One region of the Parabacteroides caeci genome, then DNA from elsewhere that is predicted to be linked to it. Evidence: riboswitches for the same ligand, from Rfam matches in the RefSeq annotation. Region 1 holds a riboswitch; the other holds the start of a gene.
The links. Region 1 has a riboswitch for cobalamin ahead of NBH15_RS23020 (TonB-dependent receptor). Riboswitches for the same ligand answer to the same signal wherever they lie in the genome.
Positions count from the first base shown of each region.

Region 2: linked by a shared signal. The riboswitch ahead of NBH15_RS17080 (RNA polymerase sigma-70 factor) and the one ahead of NBH15_RS23020 (TonB-dependent receptor) in region 1 are both predicted to bind cobalamin.

Region 1 is NZ_JAMOKT010000060.1:19,753-24,686, forward strand. Features, by position in the region: gene NBH15_RS23010 (DUF6383 domain-containing protein) at 1-1,017, shown strand, start outside; gene NBH15_RS23015 (O-acetylhomoserine aminocarboxypropyltransferase/cysteine synthase family protein) at 1,306-2,586, opposite strand; cobalamin riboswitch at 2,706-2,908, shown strand; gene NBH15_RS23020 (TonB-dependent receptor) at 3,040-4,934, shown strand, end outside.
Region 2 is NZ_JAMOKT010000035.1:33,923-38,856, forward strand. Features, by position in the region: gene NBH15_RS17070 (SusC/RagA family TonB-linked outer membrane protein) at 1-588, opposite strand, end outside; gene NBH15_RS17075 (FecR family protein) at 649-1,659, opposite strand; gene NBH15_RS17080 (RNA polymerase sigma-70 factor) at 1,734-2,351, opposite strand; cobalamin riboswitch at 2,587-2,784, opposite strand; gene NBH15_RS17085 (PD-(D/E)XK nuclease domain-containing ATP-binding protein) at 2,835-4,397, opposite strand; gene NBH15_RS17090 (SEL1-like repeat protein) at 4,581-4,934, opposite strand, start outside.

The DNA.
Region 1 (4,934 bases):
ACTAACAAAGAATTGAAGAATAAAGGTGTTGCTTACTTAGGTATCTGGACTGCTGATAAGGCTGAAGCTGGTTTGTCATTCCGTATTGATGCTGTTAATATAACAAGCGGTCTTGGTTATATCAAACCTCAGTATTTGATTTCTGTATCTCGTCAGGATCAGGAAGCTGTTGAAGGTACTCCTTGTACTGAAAATTCTCATCACGTAGATGCTGATGGTAATCCAACAGATGCTGCACATTGTGTTCATGCTACTCCTGGAAAAGCTGGATTCGAATATGGTAAATATTTGGTAAGCTTTGCAGATTCTGTTGCTACAGTAGGTCAGGATAAACCTTATACTGATGTTAAAGCAGGTTACACTCGTGTTGGTTTTGTAAAAGCTATCAAGACTGGCGACAGCTTGATCATATTGGTTAATGGTTTTGAAAACATGGATCCGAAAGATCTGAATGTAGAAGAAATTGTTAAGGCTTATACTAAAGCAGGTATTAATACGAAATACATCAATAGTCTGAAGGGTGATAACCATAAGAACTATACTTGGTCATTCCGTTATACAAATCCTGATGGCGCTTCTACTGTAACAGAAGAAGGTGTTGGAAATTCATTCTTGATTGAATCTAACAATTATGACGGTAAAATTATCGCTCCTGAAAAAGCAGCATGGATCAAGATGCAGAATGGTTGCATTGTATTGACAGACGAAAAATCTGAATTCAACAATGCTAAGACAGGTGGTGACGGTGCTCTTATTTTCAATGTTGAAAACATCGAAAATGATGAAATGGCTACAGATACTGAAGATATCACAACTTCTGCTGTAACTGTAATCGCTGGTAACGGTGACATCACAATCAAGGGTGCTGCTAATAAGACTGTTACTATCAGCAACGTTCTTGGTCAGACAATTGCTAGCACAGTTCTTTCTTCTGACGAAGCAACTATCTCTGCTCCTGCAGGTATCGTAGTTGTAGCTGTTGAAGGCGAAGCTGCTGTTAAAGCAATCGTAAAATAAGAATTAAAGAATAATTAAATAGAAAATAGCTTCTCTGCCTTTCCCCTATGGGGAAGGGCAAGTAGCCTGTGAAGGCGAACAGATTGGAAGCGTAATTTTAGTAATAAAAATAAAATAAAGTTCATCCATGAGTATCCCTGCGAAGGGAGGAAATGGACAAAAAACAACCCCGGCGGTATTTAATACCATCGGGGTTTTGTTTTTAATGAGCTCCTGGAAACGGAGTTCATTATGTTTAATAGGAAACCGTATTCTATACAATACGATTTCCTGTTGAATAACTATTGATTACTGATTTAAAGCCTGCTCGATATCCGCAATGATATCGTCCGCACTTTCGATGCCGACAGAGAAACGGATCAGGTCCGGAGCGATACCGGCTTCCTTCAATTGTTCGTCGGTCAACTGGCGATGCGTATGGCTTGCCGGATGAAGCACACAAGTACGGGCATCGGCCACATGAGTAACGATAGCTGCCAGTTTCAGGCTGTCCATAAATTTGATAGATACCTCGCGTCCGCCTTTCAAGCCGAATGACAGGACACCGCATGAACCGTTCGGAAGATATTTCTTTGTCAGTTCGTAATATTTATTTCCTTCCAGATCCGGATAGTTTACCCAGGCTACTTTGTCGCAATTCTGAAGCCATTTAGCTACGGCTAGTGCGTTTTTACAATGTTGCGGCATGCGTAGATGCAATGTTTCCAGTCCCAGGTTCAGCAGGAAAGCATTTTGCGGAGACTGGATAGAACCCAGGTCACGCATCAACTGGCTGGTAGCCTTAGTGATATATGCCAGTTTCCCGAATGTCTTTGTGTAAGTCAGGCCGTGATAAGAATCATCCGGCTGGCAGAGACCCGGGTATTTGTCTGCATGCGCTTCCCAATCGAAGTTACCGCTGTCGACGATACAACCTCCGACGGCAGTCGCATGTCCGTCCATATATTTGGTCGTAGAATGCGTAATGATATCGGCACCCCATTCGAATGGGCGACAGTTGATCGGTGTGGCAAATGTATTGTCGATGATCAATGGAACGCCATGTTTGTGAGCGATACGGGCAAACTTTTCAATATCCAGTACCATCACTCCCGGGTTGGAGATCGTTTCACCGAACAATAACTTTGTATTCGGGCGGAACGCCTTACTGATCTCCTCTTCACTGGCATCCTGGTTGATGAATGTACATTCGATGCCCAGCTTTTTCAGGGTAACGGACAACAGATTGTATGTACCGCCATAAATACCGGTTGCGCTTACGATATGGTCGCCGGCTTCGCAGATATTGAAACAGGCAAAGAAGTTGGCAGCCTGTCCCGATGAAGTCAGCATTGCTGCCACACCACCTTCCAAAGCGGCGATCTTGGATGCAACGGCATCGTTGGTCGGGTTTTGCAGACGGGTATAGAAATAACCACTCTCTTCCAGATCGAACAGTTTCGCCATCTGTTCGCTGGTCTCATACTTGAAGGTAGTACTCTGATAGATAGGCAGAACGCGCGGTTCTCCTTTTTTAGGTTGCCAGCCACCCTGCACACACAAAGTTGCCGGCTTGAATGAATTGCTCATATTATTAAATGTTTGCTATGTAATTATATTCTGCTGACAAAAGTAAAGAATAGTTCGTTCCATTAATACAAATCTACGATCATTTATAAAAAATAGGGTACTGTTTAAAAATAATCTTTACCTTTGTCCCCGGTTTTGGTGTCACAAATCCAGTTCTACGGAAAAGTGATGAAAAGGGAATCAGGTGAAAATCCTGAACAGACCCGCTGCTGTAAGCTCCGCCAAAGTCGTTGAACACAACTCAATCCACTGTTCGCAATGAATGGGAAGGACGTTCAATGACGGAGTAAGTCAGAAGACCTGCCAGAATCAGTAGTTTTAAGCTTTCGAGGAATAAGGCTGAAAAACATGTAAGTAAGGACTTGGTTGTATCCTGTAGAGAGTTCTGGCTGTTCATGTGTTCCGTTCAGTTTTATCGAAAGCCTGTCGTTAATATATAATGTTTTTGATGGAATGAGAGGTTTCATACATGTATTTTTGTTGTTTATTTGTTTGTTCCCTGTAAGTCTGGCGGCGCAAGACAGGGTCACGCTGTCCGGAGAGGTGAGGGGAGAAGATGGTGCTCCGCTTCCTACGGTTACTGTTGCCATCGAAAATACGACGGCAGGGACATACACCGACGACCGGGGGCGCTATTCACTAAGCATGAAACCAGGAAAACATACCCTTATAATTACCCTACTGGGCTATAATACAATAAAAACAACTCTCGATATCCGCAGGAACAAGACGCTCGATTTCGTTATGGCTGAAAATTCCGTTACCCTGAACACAGTCGAGGTGTATGGCAAATCGAAAACACAGAAGATCAAGGAAGGTGCTTTCTCTGTAAATGCCCTTGATGTAAAATCGCAGATCAACTCGTTGAAGAATCTGACTGATATAGTGAACCGGACGACTGGAATAAAGGTCCGGGAAGAAGGAGGAGTCGGTTCCGATTTTGATCTTTCCATCAACGGGTTATCGGGTAATTCTGTCCGTTATTTCATCGATGGCGTGCCTTTGGACAGTAAGGGTAGTAATGTGACGCTTGCCAATCTGCCTGTCAACCTGATTGACCGGGTGGAGATCTATAAAGGGGTAGTGCCTGCTTCGTTGGGAACGGATGCATTGGGCGGTGCCGTCAACATTATTACCAAGGCGGAGAAGGAGAACTTTCTGGATGCATCTTACAGTATTGGTTCCTTTCATACACACAGTGCCGACCTGAATGCACTGTTTGTGGAACAACGCACAGGCTTGATTGTGCGTCCTACCGTTGGCATCAACTATTCGAAAAATGACTACCGGATGAAGGATGTTCAGATGCGTGACGAGACTGGCGACCAATTCATCTATGGCAATCCCAAACGTTTCCATGACGGTTATTTTTCGCTTTTAGCACAGATAGAAGCAGGAATGGTAGGCAAATTTTGGGCGGACGAATTCTTTGTGTCGGCATCTTATTCCAAAACAGACAAGGAACTGCAAACCGGCTCCGTACAGACCAAAGTGTATGGCATGGCGGAGCGTAATTCGGATGCGTGGAATGTGTCGGCACGGTACAACAAATGCAACTTTCTCACAGAAAACATGACATTGAAGGCGACCTTGTCACACACATGGGATCATTCCATCACCATTGATACCGCCTACCGTAAATATTATTGGGACGGAGGCTACATCGTGAGTCAACGCAACGAAATCCGTGGCGGCGAACGCTCCATACGTCACTATAAGCGTCCGCTGACTATTGCTCGTGCCAATTTGGATTATCAGCTGAATGAGCATCACGGCTTTAACCTGAACTATAATCTGAGCCGGACGGGCAACGACCGCTACGACGATTTAGACCAGAGTTTCGAGCCGTCTAACGATGCGGTAACCAAACATATCGTCGGACTGACTTACAGTCAATCGCTTTTCGACGGCAAGATGCAGAATGTATTCTTTGCCAAAGACTACGTGAACCATCCCAATATCCGGCAGACCGATCAATCCACCGTAACCGGCTCGGACAAGGTACAAGGTTCGACTACGAAAAACTATTTAGGATACGGAGCCGGACTGCGTTATACGTTCTTCAACCCGTTGGCGGTAAAGATTTCATACGAGCATAGTGTACGTTTGCCTATTGCCCGGGAACTGTTAGGCAACGGAACGACTGTCTATGCCAATGTGGCGTTAGAGCCGGAGAAGAGTAACAATGTTAATTTAGCCTTGTTCGGGACATGGCGTCCGGCCGCCCGTCATACCGTCTATTACGAGGCAAACGGTTTTCTGCGTTATGTGGACAACTATATACAAACTTCCGTTATCGAAAAAGAAGGTATGTTGCAGTATGTCAACGATCCCGCTGTTCATATCAA
Region 2 (4,934 bases), on a different contig from region 1:
CTGAACATCGACAACAGAAGATGTTACTTTTATGGTCTGCTTTGCATATCCGATATAAGATATCTCTATTATCTTTTCCGTTCCTTGAAACTCCAACGTCATTTTCCCATCCATATCGGTAATGCCGCCATTGGTCGTACCTTTTTCGACAACACTGGCTCCTACTACCGGTCCCAAAGCATCTGTCACCCTAACAGTAATACGCCTCACTTGCTGCTGATCAGATACTCCGTAATTTTTCTGTTTAGAATTTGACTTATAAATGATAATTCGCTTATCATTTATAACAAAATCAGCATGCTGATTTTGCAACGCTTTTCTCAAAAGAGTTTCTACGGAGTTTTTTTCCCAGTCGACAACTACCCGTTCATTCAAATTCAGGTTTTTGTCACGAATTAAAAAAGAGTAATCAAACTTCTCTTCAATCAAATCGAACAGCTCCTGCAAAGTGGTACTCTGGTTCTGAACAGATAAGTAACAAGATTTTAAGTCCGCAGCAAAAACCGCCTCTGTGGTCATCGGCAAGCTTGCGAACATACACAAGGTCATCAAACACCTTCCATTTCTCTTCAAATTGGTTAATTTCATGAATTTCAGATTTAATAAGATTATTATTCAGTCTAATCGTAATGTCCTTTCTCGGATCAATTATTTATCCCGGATTACAAACATATTTCCGGTTTGTTCCCATCGATATTGTTTTTCAACATCAATTTCATTCAAAATATCATATATCGTATGCTCGGAAGTAAAACTCCCCGTAAAAGCCTCTTCCTGCAAAGAGTTGCTCTCTATTACAATCTTTATGTTATATTTTCTCTCTAAATCTCTCGCTAATATGCCAAAGGGAATCTTTGTAAATTTCATTTTCCCATTTACCCAGTCACAAACATCATCCGCATTTACTGTTGTTTTCTTCAGCTCATTATCTATTTTATTATAACTCAACTTCTCATTAGGTTGTAAGCGTATTATTTTTGTATCCGGTTCGTTATTCAACGCCACGTCAACTTTTCCGGTTCGCAACACAACATTCACCAACTCCTCATCCTGATAGGCCCTGACATCAAAAGTCGTTCCCAATACTTTTACACTCAGATTGTCAGAGTTCACTATAAATGGTTTCAAAGAGTCCGGGGTTACTTCAAAATATGCCTCCCCTGTCAGGTAAACATCACGAGACTTTTCTGAAAAATCTTTATTATAGGAAAGAGAAGAACCAGCATTCAGCCAAACCACCGACCCATCGGCCAAAGTTACTTTCGAACGTGATCCCAATGGTACAGAGGTCTGAAAACGAATAATCTCCGAATCCTGTTCATCCGTCAATACACCTGCATAATAAGATAAACCGCCTATAGCCAGCATGATCATTACTGTTGCAACGATTTGTAACCAAGGACGAATAAAGAATATTCTTTTTGAAGAAACCCCCGCCTCTTTAGCCATCAACTCACCAAAATGTTTCTGGAAACCAAGCTCCACCCGGGAAGAAAAATAAGGAACATGGGAGATGGCCCACCAGTCCGACATTTCCGAAAACAACTGCTGATTCTTTTTATCAACCTGCAACCACTGGAAAAGTTCTTTTTTTTCAGTGTCTGACAAATTGCCCAAAAAGTGGCCGATTATCAGTTTACGTATATATTCTGTATCCATAATATTTTCAAATAAATTCATATCTACATAAATAGATACGCCATTTTTCAATAATCCGTTTATACTAAAATGAATTATTTTTGAAAAATATCCAATAATAAGCAGACAACAGGATATAAATTCCCCAATAATACTTTCAACTTAGATAATCCTTGCTTAATTTGTACCCGGACCGTACTGGAAGAAATATTTTTCATCCGGGCTATTTCTTCATAGGTTTTATTATAATAAAGGTGTTGAATAAAAATTTCGCGACACTTCGCAGGCAACTGGTCGATAGCCCTACTTATCAGATCGGTTAACTCTTTATTTTCCAAACAAGCCAAAGGTGAAGATTCTAAACAGATCAATTGCTCATGAACATCAATCACATAGCCGTTTATATCAGAGACCGGCACCTCTTCTAAGCGCTTTTTCCTGTAAAAACTCAAACACTGGTTTTGAACGGCACGTATCAAATAAGCTTTGACGGGATAAACTAATGACGACCGATTATTCCATACATTCAAAAAAACATCATTTACAATCTCTTCTGCTATTTCCGGCTTATATACATACTTTACTGCAATCGCGCACAAATAGGTATAATAGGTCGCATACAATAACTTAAAAGCATTTGTATCTCCCTTATTAATACGTAGTATGGTCTCTCTTTTTACATCCATTAATTTAGATTTAAATAAACCCGCCAACAAACTTAAATATTTTATTTCAATACTCGCACAATCTTTAACCTTTTATTCATCACAAAAATAAAAGCATGAACCACCGACGGAGCTCATCCCGTCAAGCGATCCATGCCTCTTTTCCTAATTATTATGGCAAAATAATTAAAAACAGATCTTAAAAGACGGCAAACAGGGAATGGAACAAGAATAGAAAGACATCAGATGTCTTGTTTTTCTCATCCGGCCTTTCCTCGAAGCCGTCGAAAGAATATGCCTTGCAGGTCTTCTGACTTACTTCCGGTTTGAGCGCCTTCCCATTCAAAGAAGAACAGTGGCACTAGTGTTGCCCAATCCGTTATGAAGCTTACAGCAGCGGGACTGTCCGGGATTTTCACCCGATTCCCTTTTAATCCTTTCCTGCGAATACAGGTCCGGAACAATGCATGTCGCAAATATAATACATTTTTACTAGATTTGTACAAAATCTTTATTTTCTTGTTGGGGTGATTAGAACCTTATCTGCCAATCGCTGATAGTATGTCGCTCTCGGTCGAAACCGATGGCAACTTTCACGACGGGCAACCCGCACAAAGCAAAACGTTCGGGATAATTCCGCAAATCTATCTGGTTCATGGCTGCATCCGCCGTTTTATCGAGCTTTAACTCCACGACATAAAGCGTCGTTTTCGTCCGCATCACCATATCCACACGACCACGGGGGGTACGAACTTCCACATCCACATACATGCCAAGCAAACTGAATATGGTATATAGCAAAGACTGGTAATGCCCTTCATAATCGGTATTATCGCATTTGGGGATCGTGGAAAGGAAAGTCTGCAATAAACAAAGGGCATCGTCCATCCGCTCTCCGGCTATCGCCTCGAAAAGAAGCGCAACCGTTGTAAGACCATCGGCGGTATGTTGGTGAAGATAACCGGGCAACAAACTTTTCATCAGCCCCATACGTACCTCTTTATTGGGAATGTCGAGCGTATAAAGTTCCGTGAGTTCGGAGTAGTCTTTTATCGTGATATAACCGCTTTGATAGAGCAGCGGGGTGATGTCCGTCATCCGCTCTGTCGGTGCATCGAACGATTCGGAGATAACTTTCCGACCTCCGATCTGCTGAGGCTTTACATGATATTTGTTCAGCATCTCGATCAAATAGGTTGGTGTACCACTGCCGAACCAATAAGAACCGATTTTACCGTCCGCAAAAGCATTCAGCAAGCTGAAAGGATTATAGATGTCGGGCGATGGGTAAGTAAAATGATAACCGTCATAATTATCCCTCAAACGTGCAACAAGTTCCAGACAGGTAATCTGCATCCTGCTCGCAAGCAATTCCAAATCATGATTCATTTGCGTCAACATCTCCTCTTGCGTGATACCGCAAATAGCGGAATATGAACCGTCCATGCTGATATTCTTTATATTGTTCAGTTCACTGAATATACTTAATTGGGAAAACTTCGTAATACCGGTCAGGAAGACATAACGCAGATAAGGATCGCAAGCCTTCAGCGGACTGTAGAAATTACGCATCACGTTTCGTAACACAGGCAAGTTTTCCTCTTCGTGCATCACGTCAAGAAGCGGCGCATCATATTCATCGATCAGCACGACCACTTGCCGTCCTGTCCGCTTGTAAGCACATTGTATCAAATTCGCCAGCCGGATATTGACATCTTTCTTCCCTATATGGCAATCATAACGGTCCTCATATCCCGACAAGAGGAAATCCAGCATACGGTTCAAACGGGCCTCATCCACATGCTTCGCCATACTGACATCAAAATGGAGTACCGGATAGGCTACCCATTCCTTCTCCAGCCCCTCCATAGCCAATCCTTCAAACAACTCTTTACGTCCCTCGAAATAGGCATGTAGCGTCGAGGTAAGCAGCGATTTGCCGAATCGACGTGGACGGCTCAGGAATACATATTTAGAATCAGCATGTGTCATGCGGTAAACATATTCCGTTTTATCAATATACAAATAGTCCTTTTCTCTAATCTCGGAAAAAGTCTGTATACCTATCGGATAAAGTCGTCGTTGCAATTCCATAATCGTAATTTCTTTTACAACAAAGTTACGACAGTGATTCTGTTTTGCAAATTCATCTGCCACAAAAATTCTATAAATGAATTAAGAGACTCTCCAAGTGAATAACCAACCATTTTCCTACTCGTAAGTTAACGACTCTCCCCAGCCGTTAGTTATTCACTAGAGAAGACTTTTTTGTATTGTTCAAGATTCGGATTCCTTGCCGTATAAGTTCAATAAATTTTCGATTTTATCGATCAAGGCCTGTAAAGAAGATGCCTTTTCATACTCCTGCGCTTCCGAAGCCTCTTTTACTTTTTTCGTCAAGTCCTCCATGCAATCTTGCAACGTAACCATTGTTGCTTCACGTCCGTTGGAAATGGAAGCCTCCCAAAAACTAATCGCCTGCTCCAAGTCTTGTTCCACCTCTTCCCCTTTGTAATATTTGATTCCCAACAGATATTGTGCTTCCGGATCATTTTGTTCCGACAACGAAACCAATGCTGATATCTCATCTTGCTTCTTTTGATTTCCATCTTCGCAAGATAGGATTCTGAG